Regions from separate parts of the Arthrobacter sp. Z1-9 genome, predicted to be linked through region 2. Evidence: riboswitches for the same ligand, from Rfam matches in the RefSeq annotation. Region 2 holds a riboswitch; the other holds the start of a gene.
The links. A riboswitch is a leader RNA that binds a small molecule or an ion and turns the genes downstream of it on or off. The one in region 2 is predicted to bind cyclic di-AMP.
Positions count from the first base shown of each region.

Region 1: another riboswitch for cyclic di-AMP. It lies ahead of M1D93_RS04310 (aggregation-promoting factor C-terminal-like domain-containing protein); the one in region 2 lies ahead of M1D93_RS09615 (NlpC/P60 family protein).

Region 1 covers NZ_CP096456.1:913,765-921,153, forward strand. Annotated here, with positions in the region: gene M1D93_RS04295 (glyoxalase superfamily protein) at 1-101, shown strand, start outside; gene M1D93_RS04300 (HAD-IA family hydrolase) at 211-891, shown strand; gene M1D93_RS04305 (YdeI/OmpD-associated family protein) at 872-1,315, opposite strand; gene M1D93_RS04310 (aggregation-promoting factor C-terminal-like domain-containing protein) at 1,436-2,173, opposite strand; cyclic di-AMP (ydaO/yuaA leader) riboswitch at 2,179-2,339, opposite strand; gene M1D93_RS04315 (HAMP domain-containing sensor histidine kinase) at 2,433-3,962, opposite strand; gene M1D93_RS04320 (response regulator transcription factor) at 3,970-4,710, opposite strand; gene M1D93_RS04325 (winged helix-turn-helix domain-containing protein) at 5,416-6,282, shown strand; gene M1D93_RS04330 (SixA phosphatase family protein) at 6,332-6,859, shown strand; gene M1D93_RS04335 (hypothetical protein) at 6,866-7,389, opposite strand, start outside.
Region 2 covers NZ_CP096456.1:2,086,240-2,093,628, reverse strand. Annotated here, with positions in the region: gene M1D93_RS09625 (ABC transporter ATP-binding protein) at 1-239, opposite strand, end outside; gene M1D93_RS09620 (LmeA family phospholipid-binding protein) at 310-999, opposite strand; gene M1D93_RS09615 (NlpC/P60 family protein) at 1,142-1,933, opposite strand; cyclic di-AMP (ydaO/yuaA leader) riboswitch at 1,937-2,130, opposite strand; gene serB (phosphoserine phosphatase SerB) at 2,304-3,197, shown strand; gene M1D93_RS09605 (SDR family oxidoreductase) at 3,280-4,041, opposite strand; gene M1D93_RS09600 (DUF5655 domain-containing protein) at 4,231-4,611, shown strand; gene M1D93_RS09595 (beta-ketoacyl-ACP reductase) at 4,636-5,361, opposite strand; gene M1D93_RS09590 (DUF3099 domain-containing protein) at 5,514-5,948, shown strand; gene M1D93_RS09585 (hypothetical protein) at 5,945-6,214, shown strand; gene M1D93_RS09580 (SURF1 family cytochrome oxidase biogenesis protein) at 6,215-7,090, shown strand; gene M1D93_RS09575 (YbaK/EbsC family protein) at 7,094-7,389, shown strand, end outside.

The sequences.
Region 1 (7,389 bases), 1.2 Mb from region 2:
TCAGCGACGTGGACGTGCAGGACTGGGGCCACTTTGTATATTTTGCCGATCCCGACGGCAACCGGTGGGCCGTCCAGTACATCCCCGGGCGCAGCGCCTGACATCCCGCGCCCGGGCGACTGTATCCGTGACGCAGACCGGGTTGTTTTCGTGACGCATGTCGCGGCGGTGACATCCCTTGGGCGCCGTGCCTGGGGCACAATGGGGACCGTGAACCTCTCCACGCCGGCTGCTGCCCGGACCCTGACCTGCCGCGCCGTCCTCTTCGACATGGACGGCACCCTTGTGGACTCCACCGCAGTGGTGGAACAGGTGTGGGGTGAATTTGCCGCCCGCTACGGGCTGGACATCGAGGAAATACTCCGGACCTCGCACGGTGTCCAAGCCGGCGATACCGTCAGGCGTTTTGCGCCGCCGGGGGCAGACGTGCTGGCGCTGACAGCGGAACTCGGTGCCATGGAACGCGTCCGGACCGAGGGCATCCTGCCCCTGCCCGGAGCAGCCCGGCTGCTGGCCGCCCTGCCGGCGGACGCCGTCGCGCTGGTGACCTCGGCTGACCGCGTCCTTGCTGACGTCCGGATGGGGGCAGCGGGGCTGGCCATGCCGGCCACGGTGGTGACGGCAGAGCTTGTCACCCGGGGCAAGCCGGATCCCGAGGGGTACCTGAAGGCCGCTGCCGGTCTTGGGGTGGATCCTTCGGAGGCAGTGGTGTTTGAAGACGCTCCCGCCGGCATCGCAGCCGGCGTGGCGGCGGGCATCCCCACCGTAGCCGTGGGGCCCAACACGGGAGCGCTGCCGGCGGGGGTGCTGCACATTGCTGATTACAGTGCCGTGACCGCCTGCGTGGACAAGGACGAGGACGGCCGGACGGTCATTTCTTTCCGGCTTTGAGGTCCGCCACCACTTTGGCGATGCGCCGGGCCCGGGTTTCCGGCGTTTTGGCTTCACCCAAGGGTTCAACGTACCGCCGCTGGGAGCTGTAGCCCAGGGTCGCGTAGAACTCCTGCGCCGCCGGCTCCGCCGCCATTGCAGCCGCAAGATCCTCCGGAATCTCAATGATGCGCGGCTGCGTGTCCAGTTCCAGGGTCACTTCAACGGTGTCTCCCGCCTGCACACCGACGAACTCCCTGTTGGCTGCGCTCAGCGAAATGAGGTTCTGGCCGCCCATCACAGCGATGCTGCTGCGATAGCTCTTGCCGTTGACGGTCACCACCACAGGCGGCCGCCTGCCGGCTCCCAGCTCCGCAACAACCTGCTGGGGGACTTCGATGCCGGTTTTATTGCCGCTGCCCTGGATGGTGGTGGTGAACTTCATGCATCACAGTATGCCGGGCGGCCGGGCCCTCCAGAAGGTCCCGGACCTCAGCAGCCGGCTGTTGTACTACCCGCGTGTTGTAGCACTCGCGTGTTGTAGTACCGCACAAGCCATTACGGGTTAGTACCAGTTATTCGACAGGTGGAAGTTCAACGCACCGCACGGCGACTGGTAACGCTCCTGGATGTAGTTCAGGCCCCAGTTGATCTGCGTGCGGTAGTTGGTGAGGTAATCCGCGCCGGCGCTGGCCATCTTCTCGGCGGGCAGGGACTGCACGATGCCGTAGGCGCCGCTGCTCGGGTTGGTGGCCGTGGTGGTCCAGTCCGATTCCTTGTTCCACAGGGTTACCAGGCACTGCATCTGGTCAGGAGCCCAGCCGTAGTTCCCCAGCTGGCCGGCGGCGTACGCCTGGGCGCCGGCGGGATCGTTGACCGCGACGACGGGCGCAGGCTCGGGGGCAGGTGCCGGAGCGGGCTCGGGAGCGGGTGCTGGAGCCGGCTCAGGGGCGGCAACCGGCGCGGGCTCGGGGGCCGGAGCAGGTGCCGGAACCGGTGCGGGCTCTGCCGCTTGCGGGGCTACAGCTATTTCCGGCGCGGCGGGCTCAGGCGCCGGATTGGACGTAATCTCGCTCTTCTCGATGCTGAGGTTCGACTGCGCCTGGGCGGCCTGCGTTTCAGTGGCCGCTCCACGGATACTGGTTTCCGTAGCCTGTCCCGCGGCTCCCACTCCAACGAGGAGTGCGCAGGATGCGGCAATAACAGCGGCGCGTTTGCCGAAGGAAGGAATTGTGCCGGTTTCCGGTCCAGCGTGCGGTGCAGAACCGTTTTTTGGACGTGGTTTTACCAGGTTTTTGAACATGATGAATCGCCTCTCACACCTGCGGAGTTAGCTGTCGGGTTCGGATGAGGGCATCCGGCCACACGGAAAGATCACGTGCTGGCTTAACCCCAAGGGCAATCAGTGCCCGGGACGGTGGGTCCCCCGCCTCTGCCTATGTTCAAAGGGAATCCGGGAAGTGGCAGAGCTTGGCGTCATCCGGATATGCGGTTCGAACACGAACTGCACCCAATCGACGGTACAGGAATACGGCGCCTGAGTCACATTTTGGTAACAGAGATCACGACGGCGGCGCGTCGCCTTGCTGCCCCGTACGCGCCAGCGGGATCTGGACGGCGAACTGTGTACGCCCTGGTTGTGATGTCACCGTTACCGTTCCGCCGTGGGCCTCAACAATTGATTCGACGATGGACAACCCCAAGCCACTGGTGCCTTCTGCCGCTGAAGCGCCCGCTTGGTCTCCCGCGCCCTTCCGGGCCGCGTCTGCGCGGGCGAAGCGTGAAAAGGCGTGGTCCATAAACTCCGCCGGGATACCGCCGCCGTCGTCCGTTACCGTTACCAGCGCAGCACCTTCGGCCGTCACCCCAACTCCTGTAACAACCGTTGTTCCGGCCGGCGTGTGTTTCCGCGCGTTGGAGAGCAGGTTCATCAGCACCTGGCGCAGCTGCGACGCGTCACCGTTGACCACCACCGGCTCATTCGGAAGTTCCAGCCGCCAGGTGTGGCCGGGTGCCATAACCTTTTCATCACTGACGGTTTCGACCACCAGCTGCGTAAGGTCCACCTCGCTAAGCTTCAGCGGCTGGCCCTCATCGAGCCGGGCAAGCAGCAGCAGGTCTTCCACCAAGGCAGTCATCCGCTCCGACTGGCTCTGTACGCGGGCAAGGGACTTTTGGCCGTCCGGGGTTAAAGACTCCGTCATCCTCATCAGCTCGGTGTAGCCGCGGATGGCGGTCAGGGGAGTGCGCAGCTCGTGGGAGGCGTCGGCCACAAACTGGCGCACCTTTGTTTCGCTCTTCTGGCGCGCCTGCAGCGCGTTTGCCACGTTGTCCAGCATGAGGTTGAGCGCGTGCCCGACGCTACCCACTTCCGTCCCGGGATTGGAGTTCGACGGCGGCACGCGCACCGCGAGCGCCACCTCGCCGGCGTCCAGGGGCAGCTGCGATACCCGGGTGGCCACCTCGGACAGCTGTTCGAGCGGCTTCATGGTGCGGCGGATAAGGACGGTCCCCACCAGTCCGATCAGCAGCAGTCCGCCCAGGGAAACAAACACAAACGTCCACACAAGGGAGGCAAGCGTGCTTTCCTTGCCGGCAAGGGGGAGCCCGGTGACCAGGACATCGCCGAAGTTCGTTTTCACCGCTACCAGCCGGTAGTCGCCGTTCGAGAGGGTGCGTTTGACGGGTTGCGTGTCTGTAGCCAGCCCCAACAGGGCCTGCTTGTCCTCAGTGGAGAGGGGCGAACGGGTGGTGTCCGAGGTGAGGAAGCCGCCGCTGTTGACTTGGCCGTTCAGGATGCGCGCGTTCATGGTTCCGACGCTTTGGCCGCGGGCGTCCAGGGGGTCCCGTCCATTGAAACCGCCATTCGGAGGGCGGCCCGGATTATTGGACCGGTCTGCGGCCTGGTTCAGCTGTTCGTCCAGCTGGCGGGTCAGGAACGCATCCATGGAGGCATAGCTGGCCACGCCCACCGCACCGCAGATGGCGATCAGCAGGGCCATGGCGAGGAGGATGAGGCGGGTTCGCAAGTGCCAGGTGCCGGGTTTGAGCCAGCTCCGGCGGTGGGGATCAGCTGCCTGTTGTGGCGCCATGGTGCGCCTACTCGGCAGGCTTGATGACGTACCCGGCGCCGCGAACGGTATGGATCATGGGCGGGTGCACGGCGTCCACCTTCTTGCGCAGGTAGGAAATGTAGAGCTCAACGATGTTGGCCTGGCCGCCGAAGTCGTAGTTCCATACCCGGTCCAGGATTTGCGCCTTGCTGATGACCCGCTTGGGATTCTCCATGAGGTAGCGGAGAAGCTCGAACTGCGTAGCCGTCAGCTGCAGCTCCTCGCCTGCCCGGGTTACCTCGCGGGTATCCACGTTGAGCACCAGGTCGCCCACCACCAGTTCGGCCGTATCCATGGCGGCAACCCCGGAGCGCTGGACCAGGCGGTGCAGCCGAAGCAGGACTTCCTCCATGCTGAACGGTTTGGTGACGTAATCGTCGCCTCCGGCCGCCAGGCCCACGATCCGGTCCTGGACCGCGTCCTTGGCGGTAAGGAAGAGAGCGGGCACTTCGGGCGCGAACGTGCGGATCCTTCCCAGTAGCTCGACGCCGTCGAACCCCGGGAGCATCACATCAAGGACCAGGACGTCTGGTCGGAAGTCCTTGGCCAGTTTCACGGCTTCAGGGCCGTCGGCCGCAACAGCCACCAACCAATTGGCCATGCGCAGGCCCATGCTCATGAGTTCCGAGAGGCTTGGCTCGTCGTCCACCACCAGGGCACGGATGGGGGACCCGTCCGGGTGGGAGAGCTGGGGGAGGTTGTTGGTCATGGAGTGCGAAGTGGCCATGGAACAACTCTCCGATCAATCGTTGAGCCGGGACTATGGGCTTCCTGTGTCTCAGCTGTGAATCCCAGCCTAGCGAGCTGGGCGGGTGAAGGCTGGGTACGGAAAAGGAGCGGCTGCTGCTGCGTCATGACGAGGCAATGCAACTCCGGACAACGTTGTTCTTGCACCAGCGCCGCCGTTGCGGCGGGTGGGGACGAGTGATTTGCCCGTCCAGATCCGGCTGCCGCTGGACAGCGGGGCCGTAGGCGGGGACGATTCCGGCATTACCGGCACATCTGAAGAAAAAGGCCGCGGGTGAAGCAAAGGGCGAATTAAGTTCCGCCGGTGGGGCCAAGGGGCCGGAAAAGCGGGATAATGATCAGCAATCTGACCATTGTCCAGAATCGTGATCTGCACCACATCAAGCGCTTTTGTCTCAGAATGCGGACTAAAGCGTCCATTGTTACTTGCAAGTTGGCATTGTTACGCTGCACACTTCCATTGTGAACAAGAACTCAACAGCACCTGCAGCCGCAGACTATTGGCCCAGCACATCAGCTGCTGCCGACATGCGCTGTTGTCGAATGTACGCCTGATCTTCCCACCCCTCGAAGTTCGTCGGCATACGCCCCCCAGCCCAGCGTCGGGCGTCCCTCCCCAGTTTCAGTGCGGGGAACCAAACATTCGAGCCGCGATGACGGCCATTCACATTGAGGTAAGCAATCCATGTCAGTTGCATCCGGATACGTCCACATTTCCGTCCGTAACGCCGCCAAGGGCGGCCAGCCTTCCGGCCTCCGTCCCGGCTTCGGACCACGCACGTCCCTTGCTCCCGCCACGTCCGGAAGCAGCTTTCCCGGCTCGGGATACGGCCCCCAGGGCTACAACCCCAACTCCTACGGCCAGCTTCGTGCCGTTCCGCCCGCCGAGGCCGCGCCGGTCACTGCTCCCACCCCCGTAGTCGCCGGGCCGAATCCGGTCCGCCCGGTGGCAAATGACAACGTTGCCCGGGGATTCGTTCTCTACATGGGAATCGACGAGGAAACCGCAGCCGCCGCCGGTACCTCCATCGCCAAGCTTGCCCAGGAAATCCGTGCTTACGCCCAGTCCCTGGTAACGGGAGCCGAGAGCTACGCCGCTGTTGCGGTTGCCCCTGCCGGCACGCCCGGCTCGGCGCTGGACGTCGTCCGCTCCACTTTCGGTGACCCTACGGTCAACACCCGCCAGCGCACCGAAACGCCGCGGCCGCAGCAGCCCCAGGAGCCGCGTCCCTCCGGCGTCCTGATCGACCTCGCCCGCCGCGAAGTGCACCTGGACGGTGAATCCCTGAACCTCACGTTCAAGGAGTTTGAACTCCTGAACTACCTCGTGGAAAACGGAACCCGCACGGTGGGACGCGACGAGCTGCTCGAAGGCTTGTGGCGCAACGCCGAAGAAGTGCCCAACGAGCGCACCATCGATGTCCACATCCGCCGCCTCCGCTCCAAGCTGGGCCGCCTCGCCAACACTGTGCGCACCGTTCGCGGCCAGGGTTACCGGTTCTACGAGCACCCCGAGGTTGTTGTCTGGGCCGCTCCGGAATACTCGATCTAGCCCCTTACAGGCAGTAAGCGGCAGTTTGGCGGTGCCTTAGGCTTGGGCCATGAGCCAGCACCATCTTCGACGCCTTGTGATCATGCGGCATGCCAAAGCCGATTGGCCTGGCGGCGTAGCTGACCACGAGCGGCCGCTGGAGGAGCGGGGCCACCGGGAGGCGCCCCTCGCCGGGCGCTGGCTGCTCAAGCACAACATCGTGCCCGACTTCATCCTGTGCTCCAGCGCCCTGAGGACCCGGCAGACCTGCACGTGGGTATGTTCCGAACTGGGGGACAAGGCGCCGACGCCCAAGCTCGAAGACGGGCTCTACGCTTCCTCCGCGCTGCGGATGCTCACCGTGGTCAACCATGTGCCCGATACCGTCACAACGCTGATGCTGATCGCGCACCTGCCAGGGGTGCAGGACCTTGCCATGCACCTCGCCTCACGCGATTCAGACCACGATGCCTACATGGACGCCGCCACGAGGTATCCCACCAACGCCCTCACCGTCCTCGAAACGGAGAAGTCCTGGGCGGAGCTGGACGGACAGGACGCGCGGATCACCAAATTCAAGGTGCCCCGGGCCCACTAGCGCAAGCTAATTCCTCGGCTGCCGCACTTGCCCGCGTCCGCCGGGCGGAGTGCGCGGCTGAGCAGCGCTGGCCTGCCGTGCGGTTGTCCTCCTCGCGGAGTTGCTGCCGCCGCGGCCAGCGGCCCGGACCCCGGCAGGACGGGATGCGCCGGCTTGCGCAGTGCGCCGGCGTCCTGGCCATACGGCGCCCGTGAACAGTGCTGCCAGGGCGGTCAGCGCCGAGAGCGCGGCCAGGAAGAAGTAGTTGTCCGGGTCTGAGGTGGGCAGCGGGGTGCCGAACACTGACGCCTCGTCGGTGGAAGCCAGCTCCCACGTGCTCAGGAAGGCCAGCGATCCCGCCACGGCGAGGCTCGTGGACAGGCCGGCAATGGCGAGCATAACGAAGCGTCGACGGCGCAGTACTTCCGTGATGCAGGCGAGGCAGGCGAGCGCGAGGACGCCGAGGAAAGCGGTGAACACGGGTTCCGCCAGCGTCATGCCTGTCAGAACCAGCAGCCCTGCAGCCACGATGCCGCTGATGACCGCGAATT
Region 2 (7,389 bases):
ATGCGGGGGCGGAGTTCAAAAACGTCCACCCGGCCCAGGATTTCGTCCAGGATTCCGGCCCTGCCGCTGCTCGGGTGCATCCGGGCGGCTGCGATCTGGAGAAGAGTGGTTTTGCCGGCGCCGTTCGGGCCGAGGATTACCCAGCGTTCGCCTTCGTTGACTTCCCAGTCGATCTTGTCCAACAGGGTCTTTTTACCTCGGACAACGCTAACGGAAGCCAATTCCAGAACATCACTCATAGGAGTAGACACTAGGACAAAAAAGAGGCTGACTGATAACCGGTGTCGTGCCCGGACAGGACGCGTGAAGTTACCGGACGAGCCGGACGTTCTCTCCCCGGAGGTTGGCCCGGAAACCGTCACCTTGAACGGCGACGTCGTGGAGCACGAGGCCTTCGGGCAGGCCCTCAATGTCATGCTCTATGGTTACGAGCCGCCGCACGACGGCGGCGGTGGCGCCGGAGAGGAAATCCGGCCCGCCGAAGTCAATCGAGCGTGGCTCGACGACGAGCCTGCCGGCCTGAACCTCGACAGTGCCGGTGGCTATCACACGCAGTTCACGGCCCAAGGCCTCGACGGTGCGAAGCACCATGGCCTGGCCGCCGTCAGCGGCGCGGACCTCGGTCCCGTTGCCAAGCTCCCCGGCGACAACCTCGAAGGGCACGGTGGCATCTACAGTGAGCCGGGAAGCGACCGGCCCGTCCGGGCCCGTGGTCACGTCCTGCCCCACAACCCGAACGTCGCGGAGCGTCGAGCCCGCGGCAACCACTGTCCCGGCATCCAGCGAAAGGTCGGCCAGCCACACCTCGTCCTCGCGCAGGTCAGCGGGAGGCCCTGCATCGGGCATACGTTCGGCGCCCGCCGTCGGTGACGGCACAGGCCCTGCCTCCCCCGCGGCCGGCTCGCTCACTACCCACCAAAGGACCGCAGCCGCGAGCCCCAGGACGAGGAGCATCCCAAGTGCACCGATCAGCCAGTCCTTCGCGCGCGTCCACTCCATCGGGACAGTCTGTCATTGGGCAGTCACAGGTGACGGCATGGTTTCAGGAGAAACCCCTGTTTCCGCAGACATGCTGAAGGCCGGTGATTCATCGCCCCCAAGGCGTTGAATCACCGGCCTTCATCAGTTTTATTCAGTCTGTTTAGCCGGCGCGGACGAAGGTGACGGCGCCCTTGGAGGTCATCCAGGTCAGGGGGTGGACGGCGGTTTCGTTCCTGCCGTTCAGGCCGGAGCTGAGAACCTGCCCGTTGCCGACGTAGATGCCCACGTGGCCGGACTGGACCACCATGTCGCCGGCCTGGGGATCGCTGACGACGGTGCCGTAGTTCAGGAACTGCATCGGCCCGAGGTCACCGACGGGAATCCCTGCAGCATTCAGGGCGTTTTCGACCAGTCGTGTGCAGTCCTGGATCATGCCGATCTGGGCGTATGCCGAGGAAACCATGATGGCGTTGATTCCGCCTGCTGCCGGGGCGGGAGCGGGGGCAGCGGGAGCGGCAGCAGCCGGGGTGACGGTGACTTGGGCCTTTGCCGGCGCAGCGGCCTGTGTCTTTACCGCAGCAGACGCCGCAGGAACGACGGCCTTGGGGATCTCGACGGCGACCGGTTTGGGGGCTTCCACGACGGGGGCAGGAGTGGTCTTGACGGCGGGACGTTCGAAGGAGATCTGCACCGTGGCGTCTGCGCTGAGCGGGGTCTGTACCTGGCTGGTGACTTCCAGGTTCGAGGCCGGCTCGGCTTCGCGCTGGGTTGGGGCGTCTGCTGCCTGGGCGGCGATGCCGCTGGTCAGGACGAGGCCGGAAGCGGCTGCGATGACGGCGGCCTGGCGGCCTACACCGCCGGCGTGGCCGGCGACTGATTTGGACAGGACCGCCAGGGGGCTGGTGTGGACGGGGACCGCGCGGCGGCGGCCGTGAGCTTTGCCATTGGGCATAAGAGAGCCTCTCCCACTGCCTGCGAGGTTAGCTGTCGGATTCGGATGGGAGACACCCGGCCGTGATGGTGCACGAAGGCACCAGGCACGGCTTCACCCCAAGGACTGCCGGAAGCAGGCCGTTATTGGGTTCCCCGTCTCTGCCGGACGATTTTGCGAACGGATCCCGGGCAGCGGCAGAGTTAGGCAAGTCTGCTCAGGAGTGCCGTATTAGGAAATACCGGCACGGCTTCAGACCCTACGTCACAAGAGCCCCATCTGTCACATTTGCATAACGGCAGGGGGAAAGTTGTAGCTCGAAATGGCAGGCAGGGTAGCCGTCGTGCAATGAATTCAAGGCACCGCTCCCCCGCTGACTAAGATTGCAGGCATGACTTCGAACGTGACCGCCGTCAGCTATGGCCTGAATGTGACCCCAACCGGGCTGGAGCAGCTGCGTTCCGTCCTCACTGGACAAGGGGCCGCCCTGCTGTCCGAAACGGACCTTGGCGACGAGCGGTACCAGGTCCATGTGGCTGAACTTCAGCTTCCGGACGCCACCGCGGCCGGAATCGCGGCGCTCCGCCACGCCGTCGCCGGGTCCTCGATCGCGGGACTGGACACCGCCCTGGTCCCCAACGGCCTCCGCTCGGCAGAACGCAAACTCCTGATCATGGACGTGGACTCCACCCTGATCCAGCAGGAGGTCATCGAACTCCTCGCCGCCTACGCCGGGAAGCGCGAAGAGGTGGCTGCCGTCACCGAAGCTGCCATGCGCGGAGAACTGGACTTCACCCAGAGCCTTCACGCCCGGGTGCAGGTGCTCGCAGGGCTGCCGGCCGACGTCGTCCGTTCCGTCCGTGAAGAAGTGAAACTTAGCGAGGGGGCCGCCGAACTCGTGGCAGCGTTCAAGGCCGCGGGCCATGTGGTGGCTGTGGTCTCCGGCGGGTTCAACCAGATCCTGGAGCCGATTGCCGCAGAGCTGGGCCTGGACTACTGGCAGGCGAATGAGCTGGAAATCGTCGACGGTGCCCTGACCGGCAAGGTGCTGGGCGCCGTGGTGGACCGGGCGGCAAAGGAAAAGTACCTGCGCGAATGGGCAGCCGCCGAAGGCATCGCCCTCGAGCACACCGTGGCCGTGGGCGACGGCGCCAACGACCTTGACATGCTCGGCGCCGCCGGGATCGGCGTCGCGTTCAACGCCAAGCCTGCCGTACGCGCCGTGGCCGACGCCGCCGTCAACATGCCGTACCTCGACGCCGTCCGCCACGTCGCAGGCGTCTAAGTCCCGCTTAGGAGACGAAAGAGGCCCACGCCCTCAGCATTCCCCTGACGGCGTGGGCCTCTTTCGCATTGCGTTGCGGGGCCTAGCTGGCCTGGCCGGCGCCCTTGCCGAAGTAGTCGGCGCCGCCTGCGTATTCGGTGTGGCCGGACTCGACATCGGCGGTAACCATGCTGGCCACCACCTCAGCGAACTCTTCCACGGAATACAGCTTGCCTGCTTCTGCCCTGCGCGCTTCGATGGCACCCGGGGTGGAGCGGTCAAGGAGCGTTGCGGTGACGGTTCCCTCGATCATGTCGCCGGATACAACCACCAGGGTGATGCCCTTTTCGGCGAGGCCGGGAACGAGTTCGCGCAGTGCGTCCTCGCCGGCACGCTTGCTGCGGGCCACGGGCTCGTAAGCCTCCATGGTGGGCACGGTATTGATGAAATGGGCCTGGTGGCTGGTGACGAACACCACGCGGGAGCCTTCCTTCATCAGGGGCACGGCTGCGTTGAGCATGTTGACCTGGGCGTCGCGGTTCAGCTTGAGCGCGTAGTCCTCGCCCATGCCGGTTTCCATGCCGCCGGAGGCATTCAGCACCAGGATGTCCAGCGAGCCGAAGTTTTCCATGGCGGCGGAGGCCAGGGCCTGAACGCCTTCCTGGGTGGTGAGGTCGGCCCCCACGGCGACGGCACGCCCACCGGCGGCCTCGATTCCCTGCACAACCTTGTTGGCGCGCGGCGCCTTCTGGCGGTAGTTGACCACGACGGCGGCACCCTGGCCGGCGAGGATCTTCGCCACTTCTGCGCCGATGCCACGCGATGATCCGGTGACGATGGCGGTCTTGTTGTCCAGCAGTCCCATACGAGCTCCCTTTGTTCGAAACGTCTAAATCGCTGAAGGTCTGCAGTCCATCATGCCAGCGGCCGCTGCCGATCCGCTTGTGCGACCCCCACAAAGAAGGCGGCGACGGCTAGTTGGGCGGATCGGGCCCGGGCACCAGGACCCGTCAAGCGCGCCTCCCGGAAGAATGACCGGGCGTAAGCTCCCCCTATGGAAAAGCAGGCGGATGCGTCCGGTGGCGCGTCCACTCCAGAGCAGGTGTTCAGCGGCTCTCCGGAAGGATTGCAGATCTGCGCGGCCGTACAGCATGTCATGCCGCCTCAGGCAACAATGCGGACCACCGCCAGCCAGGTGGCTTTTCGGAACCGGCGCGGGTTCGCCTATGTCTGGAACCCGCGCCGATACCTGAAGACCACCGTTCCGGCGGTGCTGTCCATCGCCCTGCCGCGGCGCCTGGACTCGAGCCGCTTCAAGGAGATCATCAGTCCGTCCGCCGGAATCTGGATGCACCACCTGGAATTGAACGGCGTCGACGAGGTTGACGGCGAGGTGGCAGATTGGCTGGCGGCGGCGTTCGCTGCCGCCGAATGAGGGCTTTGTTGGTCCGCTACCGGGTCAGTGGCCCATGCCCAGGCCGCCGTCCACGGGAATGACAGCGCCGGAGATGTAGGCGGCTTCCTCGCTGGAGATCCAGCGGACCACGTTGGCAACCTCCGTGGCTTCGGCAAAACGGCCCGCCGGAATGCTGGACAGGTAGTCCTTCTGGGTGGCTTCAGGCAGTTCAGCGGTCATGTCCGTGTTGATGAAGCCGGGGGCCACAACGTTCGCGGTAATGCCGCGCGAACCCAGTTCGCGGGTCAGGGAACGCGCAATGCCCACCAGGCCGGCCTTCGAAGCGGAGTAGTTGATCTGGCCCGGGGCGCCGTACAGGCCGGACACGGAAGAGATCAGGACCACGCGGCCCTTGCGCAGGCGGATCATGCCCTTGGAGGCACGCTTGATGACCCGGAACGCGCCGGTCAGGTTGGTGTCGATGACCGACGTGAAATCGTCCTCGCTCATGCGCAGCAGCAAAGTGTCCTTGGTGATGCCGGCGTTGGCCACCAGGACCTCCACCGGTCCATGCGCAGCTTCCACTTCCTTGAAGGCTGCGTCCACGGACGCCTCATCGGTGACGTCCGCCTTGACGCCCAGAATTCCCTCCGGCAGCTTGGACTCGCTGCGGTAGGTCACGGCCACCTTGTCCCCGTTGGCCAGGAACGCTTCGGCGATGGCCAGGCCGATGCCGCGGTTGCCGCCGGTGATCAGGACGCTGCGGGGTGCGGTGGCTGCTTCAGTCATGAAAAAGGCTCCGGATTTCTGCGGCAGTGGACCGCGGTGGAAGAGGGGTGATTTGGCTGACTTCGATCTTAGCGTCAGCCCCGGGCCTGGTTTGGGTGGCACTGCCGTTGGTGAGAGAATTGACGTAAGCCTTTGGAGCGTGATCAACCACCGTGACCCTTGAAAACCATGCGGGACAATCCGCGCCTGAAGAACCCGAGCGGTTCTCCGGCGATTCGGAAGTCCACAGCATCACGGAAGCCGCGGGAGCCCATTCCGAGGACATGCACCAGCGCATGGTCAAGTACGCGCTGGCCATGGGAATCCGCATGGTCTGCCTGATCCTGATCTTCGTGGTGGACGGCTGGCTTAAGCTCGTTATGGTTGCCGGGGCTGTGTTCCTGCCATGGATTGCGGTTGTTATCGCCAATGGCAACGACACGGCCGAGGGCCACAGCGACCTGCTGCTGGATTCTGCACCTTTGGCCGAGATTGAAAGCCCGCCCGCTCCGATCCCCGAGGATGAGCACGGCAGCGAAGTCCTGCAGGGCGAGTTGATTGATGACGACGACGAAACACCATCCGGGCAGGAGCGAAGGGCATCATGAGCATTTTTGACTTCGCAGCGGGAACCGATCCCAAGATGGCGGAAGCCGCCGCCATCTGCTCGCGGAAGGCGTGCCGCGAACAGGCAGCCTGGCAGCTCCAGTGGAACAATCCAAAGATCCACTCCCCCGAGCGCCGCAAGACCTGGCTGGCCTGTGCAGACCACCGGGACTGGCTGGAGGATTACCTGCAAACCCGCGGGCTGTGGAAGGAAACCCTGCCGCTTGCGGACCAGGGCGTATCCGGTGCCCTGGAGCAGGACAGCTGAATGTACCGTTTCCTCTTCTCCAGCAAGTGGCTGGGCTATCTCCTGTTGGCTGCCATTTTCGCGTCCGCCTGCGTTTTCCTGGGCCGGTGGCAGATGGACCGCCGCGCGGAGACCTTGGCCGAAATCAACCGTGTGGTGACCAACTACTCGGCCGCGCCAATCCCTTTCGCTGAGGCCAGGGAGCAGTTCAACCGGCTGGACCCTGCCATGGAGTGGACCCAGGTGGAGCTGCAAGGCTCGTACCTCGCCGGGGAGCAGCGCGTCGTCCGGAACCGTCCGCTGAACGGCCAGCCGGGCTATGAGGTGGTTGTCCCCTTCCGCCTCACCACCGGCGAAACGGTAGTGGTTGACCGCGGGTGGCTGCCCATCGGCAACAACAATCCCGGCAGCCCCGATTCGGTGCCCGCCCCTCCTGCAGGCGAGGTGACCGCCGTCGTGCGTTTGAAGCATCCAGAGCCGGAACTGCAGCGTGGTGCACCGGAAGGCCAGCTGGCCTCCATCGACCTCGCGGCCTACTCGGCGCAGCTCGGATATCCCCTGCTCACCGGGGCCTATGGCCAGCTCGCCTCCGAGACTCCGCCTGCCGTCGAGATGCCACTGCCGTTCCCGAAGCCGTCCATCGAGGAGGGCACGCACCTGTCCTACTCGCTGCAGTGGTTCGCGTTCGGCGTGCTGATGTTTGTGGGCTTCGGCTACGCGGCCCGCCAGCAGGCCCGCAACGCAGCGATCGACGCCGAGGACGACGACGATGAGCCCGGCCGGCCAGTCCATTCCGCCGCCGCGTCAGCCCGCCGTCGTCCGCCAACTCCACGCAAACGCAAGCACGCAACCTCCGAAGAAGAGGAAGACGCCCTCCTGGACGCGCAGGGCTACTGACGCATGACAGGGTACGACGGCGGACCGGTCGGCCGAGTGAGCTCAGCGTTGGTGCGCTCCGGCGTGGGCGACACTGTGCGGACCTTTCCGACCGGAGTCCCGACAGCGGCCGCGGCGGCGGAGGCATTGGAATGTGACCTCGCGGCAATCACCAACAGCCTGATCTTCGACCTCAACGGGGAGCCCCTGCTCATCCTAGCCAGCGGTGCAGCCCGTGTGGACACAAAGCTGGTGGCAGAGCAGTTGGGGGAAGGCCGAATCCGCCGGGCCTCCCCCGATTTCGTCCTGAAGCACACCAG